One region of the Chryseobacterium sp. 2987 genome, then DNA from elsewhere that is predicted to be linked to it. Evidence: riboswitches for the same ligand, from Rfam matches in the RefSeq annotation. Region 1 holds a riboswitch; the other holds the start of a gene.
The links. Region 1 has a riboswitch for S-adenosylmethionine ahead of J2Y40_RS18390 (TonB-dependent receptor). Riboswitches for the same ligand answer to the same signal wherever they lie in the genome.

Region 1 (3,426 bases):
ACTTTTAGAAAATGTAGTGGTAAATAACGGTGTTGCAGATTATAAAGACGGATCTATCACTGAAAATACAAGAGTATCTTATCCTATTTATCATATCAATAAAATTGTCCTTCCTTCAAAAGCAGGACATGCTAAAAAGATCGTTTATCTTTCTGCAGATGCGTTCGGAGTACTTCCTCCGGTTTCCATCTTAGATGATAATCAGGCACAGTACCACTTCCTTTGCGGATATACTTCCAAGTTAGCCGGAACAGAAAGAGGAATTACTGAACCTCAGCCGTCTTTCTCTCCTGCATTCGGAGAAGCATTCCTTACCCTTCACCCGACGATGTATTCTAAGACACTGATCGGTAAAATGAAAGAACATGGAGCAAAAGCTTACCTTGTTAATACAGGATGGAACGGAACAGGAAACAGAATCTCTCTGAAAGATACAAGAGCAATTATTGATGCGATCATCGATGGTTCTATTGATAGTGCGCCTAAAACAAGAGTTCCTATTATGAACCTTGAAATTCCAACTCAGCTTCCAAATGTTTCCGAAGGAATCCTTGATCCTAGAGAAACATACAGCAACGCTTCAGAATGGGAAGAAAAAGCAAAAGATCTTGCTGGAAGATATATCAAAAACTTTGAGCAGTATTGTGATACTGAAGAAGGAAGAAAGTTAATCGCTTCAGGACCTCAGCTTCAGGAACAGACGATCTAATATAATTTAAAATATATTATAATTAAAGCCTCATCATTGATGGGGCTTTTTTATGTGGTTTACATTATAACTAGGTTGAAAAATGCAATGCGTTAAGATTTTAAATCATCAGGCTGCTTTTAAGGCGCTAGAAAATCCAAGATTTTCAACAAGTTTTTTGGAATGAAAATAGTATGGGTTCAAATTTTATCGGAGATAAAATCATTGCGCCTTATTAATGCAGCATAAAAATATTTTAGCGACTTTGCGTATACCAACACTAAAAAAATCTGTGTAATTAGCGAGCAAAATAATACATTCAGTATTATTTTAAGCTTAAAATGGCTAATCTGTAACCATCCATTCCAAATCCGGACAATACTGCATCACAATGAGCTGCGGTTACAGATTTCTGGCGAAACTCTTCCCGTTTATAGATATTGCTGATATGCACTTCTATTTTTGGCTTCCTGATATTCTTTAAACAGTCTGCGATTGCATAGGAATAATGAGTATAAGCTCCCGGATTGATCACCAGCGCATCAAAATCATCTTCCTGCAGCCTGTTGATGATTTCCCCTTCAATATTAGATTGGTAATAATCCAGTTTGTGGGATGAAAACTCATTTTTCAGTTCTGTAAAGCAGGTTTCCATAGAAATGCTTCCATAGATTTCAGGTTCTCTTGTGCCCAGAAGATTCAGATTGGGTCCGTTTACGATTAAAACTTTCATTCTATAAATGTATAAAGTTTAGTTCATTTGACGAACTATTTTTTTTTCTTCATTCATGTTTTCTTTTTTGAATTATTGATAATGATATTTATCATGTTTGTGAATTTGATAATGATGTAATGCTTTGCTGTAACAGGTTTTAGCTAAAAATTAAGTTAATTTTTGAAAATTTTTCATTAAAAATTCATAAGTCTACTTGTTTTGTGGACTAATTGTTTTTAGATTTGCAGTCATATTTCGATCGGCTTATAAAGAAAGATGGAGGGAACTGACCCTGTGAAGTCTTAACAACCTGCCCCGGTGCAAGGTGTTACATTCAGCCTTTAAAGGAAAAATAAGCAATTGGTTAATCGTATTTTTCGATGCCCTTTGCTGACTTTTCTGCAAAGGGCAAAATTTTAATATATGATAAATAAAATTGATTATGATTGGTAAAAGTTTAATTAAATCTAAAATTTGGATTCCTCCCGTTGCTGTATTTTTCTTAGGGGTTGTCAGTGTAAACGCACAGGAAGCCAAACCGAAAAAAGATACGATCCGCGAAAAAGAAATTGATGAAGTAGTGGTCGTGGCTTATGGTAAAGCGAAAAGAAACAGTTATACCGGATCTGTAGCTACCATTTCAAGTGACAAGATCAACAACAGACCTGTAAACAATATTACAAAAGCACTGGAAGGACAGGTTCCGGGAATTCAGGCGGCAAGTGCTTCAGGGCAGCCGGGTTCTACGGCCTCAATTAGAATACGGGGGATTGGTTCCGTAAGTGCTTCCAGTGATCCGCTTTTTGTGGTAGACGGAATTCCTTTTGATGGAAATATCAATTCCATCAGCCCGAATGATATTGAATCCATCAGTGTATTGAAAGATGCTACAGCAAGTGCTTTGTATGGATCAAGAGGTGCCAACGGAATCATTATCATTACGACTAAATCCGGTAAAAAAGGAGAAGCGAAAATCAACTTCAATATCAGCCAGGGATTTTCCGGAAGAGCCGTTAAAGATTATGAACAGGTGAGTACAGATCAATATTTCCAGCTGCATTGGGAAGCATTGAGAAATGGATATAAATCTGATAAAATATCTTCTCAGCAGGCCGCACAGATGGCGTCAGATAACCTCGTTTCTTCTTTGGGGATTAATCCGTACGGACTGGGATATCCCAATCCTGTAGGAACAGACGGTAAACTTCTTCCGGGTGCAAAAGCTTTATGGAATGATGACTGGAGAGATGTTCTTCAGAGAATGGCTTCCAGAAATCAGGTTGATTTTGATGTCAGCGGAGGAAGTGATAAAAGCAATTATTTCTTTTCATTAGGGTATCTGGATGATAAAGGAATTGCGATTCAATCCGGTTTCAAAAAATACAGTACGCGTTTAAAACTGAATTCAGAAGTGAAAAAATGGCTGAATGTAGGAGTGAATTTAAGCTATACCAACAGTATTCAGCAGGCTCCGACTTCTTCAGATTCCAAATCAAGCAATGTGATTCAGGCTGCAAGAACAATTCCTTCTTTTTATCCGTATTATGAAAGAAATCCAGACGGAAGCTATAGACTGAATGCTGATGGAGAAAGGGTGTTTGATTTCGGAAAATACAGGCCAAGTAATGCGCTTCAGAATCAGAATTTAGCAGCAACACTACCTTTGGATAAAAATGAAAACAGAGAAGATAACTTTTCAGGAAAAGGTTTTCTTGATTTTACTTTCCTTCCGGAATTGAAATTTAAATCCAGCTTCTCGGTAGATTTGGTTAACTACAACGGACATTATTATACCAACCCCATTTTAGGATTGGGGAAAGAAACAGGAGGTTCAGTGAGCCGTTCAAATTCCAGAACACTTTCATATACAACGAGTAATATCCTGACGTATGATAAGAAATTCGGACAGCATCATTTCAATATTCTGGCAGGGCAGGAGTTTTATAAATATGATTATCAGACGATTTCCGGTTCCAGAAGCCAGTTTTCCCTGCCGTATTATTATGAACCAAGTGCAGCAGCT
Region 2 (3,426 bases), 150 kb from region 1:
GTCAAAACCTCATCTGTCCAGTTGGCATCAAAACCCTTTTTATTGAAAGCTATTTTCTTTGAATTGGCTACTGCTACAACTTTAAGGTCTATTTTTTTACGTCTTTTAATTTCTTCTGCAGATTCCAGGACCTGTTCTATCAGGGTTTTTCCAACGTTGCCATGACCAATAATTGCCAGATGAACGGTCTTTGGTTTTTTGAAGATTTCAGATTCTATGATGTTTTTGGTTTTTTCATCCTGTGAAGAAGTTACTACAATGTTTACCCTGTTCTCACCGGCAACCTGATTTAACAGCAATGGGAAGACATTATTTCTTGCCAGTTCTGCAAAAACCTTATTGAAGTCTTCTGCTACAAAACCAATGACAGAGACATTATTGATACTATAGATCTGTGAAACTTTTCCTGATTTTCTTTCTGCTTCAAATTCATCAATGAGACATGACACTGCTTTTTCTGCATCATTTTCATGAACCAAAATAGAGATTCCGTTTTCTATTGCTTGCTGAGAAATCACCCCTACACTGATTCGCGCTAAAGTCAGCGCTTTAAAAATTCGTCCATCAATTCCTATTTCTCCCAAGAAATCTTCTCCTTCAAATTTGATAATTGATCTGTTCTTTAAAAATTTTATTTCGTTAGCATTTTTCATTTCTCTATAAAATGTTTTTTATGATATTGTTTAATTGTTGATATTCCATTAGGAAGGCATCATGCCCGTGTATAGATTGGATCTCGTGATAAGAAATATTCTCTTTTTTTTCTTTTAAGTTTTCAAAACACGTCCGAATTTCGGAAGCAGGAAAGAATAAGTCTGTATCTACGGAGATCATGTGCATTCGTGCCTGTATCTTATCCAGTGCTGTATCATCAGCATTAATATTCATCAGTAAATGATTCATCAGCCTGTACGCTTTTAAACTAAATCTTTCGTTTAGAGCATTGCCGTGATATATTAACCAGTCTTCTGATTGTAAACATTGTTTCTCCTGATTATACTGGTTTTGAAATCTATTGTTTAATGACTGCGGAGTTCTGTAGCACAACATGGCATGAATTCTTGCTTTCTGTAAAGGCTCATCCTGACTATTCAGTAAGAATTTTTGAACCAGACATTGTGCATGCAGCCAATCATGAGTTCTGTAATCACAGGCTATAGGAATGAATATTTCCGCCAGTTCAGGCTGCTTGGTAAGCATTTCCCAGGCAATTCCTCCTCCAAGGGAGCCTCCGATAATGGCGTATAGGTTTTTAATATGTAAAGCCTCCAGCCCTTTCAGGAATATATTGGCTATATCTGATGGGGTGAAGTCTTCATAGTCTTCAATTAAAAAATCATCATATCCGTTTCCGGGAATATTGAAGCACAGAACAGTGTATTTATTGGTATCAACAACCTGATTTTCTCCTACCAGCTGCTTCCACCAGCCTTTTTCACCGGACGCATTTGAATTTCCGGTAAGGGCATGATTGATGAGAATAATTGGGGCTGTAAACAGGTCTTTCCCGAAGATCTGGTAGGTCAACGGGATATGATATTCCTTTTGGGAATGTGTATGATACGAAAGATTAATATAGTTTAGTTCTGTTTTCAATTCTATTATTTTAATACAATTGAAAATGCCACAGGAAATGGCTGAAAAGAACTTCAGTAAGTTATCTGTCCAAAATAATTCTGGTAGAACGTAGCACCTTCTTTGCTTGCACAAAGGGTTGCTAAGGTTTCATAGGGTCTAATCCCTCAACCTTTCTTGATAACATTTTCAATATTTGAATGAACGAATGGTGCAAAGGTAGTTCTTTTCTTTTAAATATTTCAAAAAATTTTATTTAATATTAAAAAAGCCTGTAAAGAGAAGAGTTTCAAGGATATGTTAAGGATTGTTCAGACGAAAAAAATTGGAATTACTTTTCAAAAAAACTACCTTCGTATTGAAAAAAATGATGAGATATGACTGTTGAAAAGGAAAGATTACAAAATATACAATGGAAAAACTGGGGGCCTTATGTGAGTAACCGGCAATGGGGAAATGTACGTGAAGACTACAGTCCGAACGGAAATGCCTGGAACTTTACCAACCACGACAATGCCGAAAGCTATGCGTACCGATGGGGAGAGGAAGGGATTGCAGGAATCTCTGATGTAAAGCAGCTTTTCTGTTTTGCTTTTTCATTCTGGAATAAGAAAGATAAGATTGTTAAGGAACGTTTTTTCGGACTGAGCAATCCTCAGGGGAATCACGGAGAGGATATTAAAGAAATTTTTTATTATCTGGACAATACACCTACTCACAGTTATATGAAGATGGTGTATAAGTATCCTATCAATGCGTTTCCATATGATGAACTTGTTGCTGAAAACGGAAGACGCAGCAAAAAGGAACCGGAATATGAAATTTTTGATACGGGAATCTTCAATAATGATGAGTATTTTGATATTTTCATTGAATACTGTAAAGCCGATCACAACAATATTCTTGCGAGGGTAACGGTTTGTAACAGAAGCCAGCATGATGCCCCGATTGTTGTAATGCCTACAGTCTGGTTCAGAAATAACTGGAAATGGGGTTATAATACCTATAAAGGGCAGGTGCATGCTTCTCATGATGGAAGTATTGATATTGCCCATGATAGCATTTCGATCAAAAAGCTTTATTCAAGAAATGCGGATGTACAGAGTGTTTTCTGTAATAATGAAACCAACAATTCCAAACTGTATGGTACTCCTCATGCTGAAAACTCCTATTTCAAAGATGGCATCAATGATTTTGTTATCTATGGAAGTGCTACTGTAAATCCGGAAAAAAGAGGAACTAAAGCTTCTTTTTTGATTGATGAGATCATCGGAGCGGGACAATCTAAAATTTTTGATTTCAGATTATGTCCTGAGGAAACGGATGAGCCTTTTGAACAGTTTGATGAAATCTTCAATACCAGAATCGGCGAAACGAATGATTTTTATAACGAAGTTCAGAGTGACACAACCGATGAAGATGAAAGAAATGTTCAGAGACAGGCTTTTGCAGGGCTTTTATGGAATAAACAGTTTTATCATTACAATATCGGCAAATGGCTGAAAGGTGATCCCAATTTTGATGCACCCAGAAACTTCAATGATTATGTGAGGAACACGGAGTGGAACCACCTTCACAATAAGGATATTATTTCAATGCCTGATAAATGGGAATATCCGTGGTATGCAACCTGGGACCTGGCTTTTCACTGTGTTCCGTTTTCTATTATTGACGCTGAATTTGCAAAAGGACAGCTTCTTCTGCTTACGAAAGAATGGTATATGCATCCGAACGGACAGCTTCCTGCCTATGAATGGAATATGAGTGATGTAAATCCTCCGGTACATGCATGGTCTTGTTTCAGGGTTTTTAAAATTGATGAAAAACAGAATGGCAAACCCGATCTTTTAT

Region 2: linked by a shared signal. The riboswitch ahead of J2Y40_RS17670 (alpha/beta fold hydrolase) and the one ahead of J2Y40_RS18390 (TonB-dependent receptor) in region 1 are both predicted to bind S-adenosylmethionine.

Annotation. Positions count from the first base shown of each region.
Region 1 covers NZ_JAVDUN010000006.1:161,632-165,057, reverse strand. Annotated here, with positions in the region: gene pckA (phosphoenolpyruvate carboxykinase (ATP)) at 1-709, shown strand, start outside; gene J2Y40_RS18395 (type II 3-dehydroquinate dehydratase) at 1,014-1,421, opposite strand; SAM riboswitch class I at 1,665-1,762, shown strand; gene J2Y40_RS18390 (TonB-dependent receptor) at 1,846-3,426, shown strand, end outside.
Region 2 covers NZ_JAVDUN010000006.1:12,987-16,412, forward strand. Annotated here, with positions in the region: gene J2Y40_RS17665 (ACT domain-containing protein) at 1-653, opposite strand, end outside; gene J2Y40_RS17670 (alpha/beta fold hydrolase) at 658-1,596, opposite strand; SAM riboswitch class I at 1,655-1,762, opposite strand; gene J2Y40_RS17675 (MGH1-like glycoside hydrolase domain-containing protein) at 1,953-3,426, shown strand, end outside.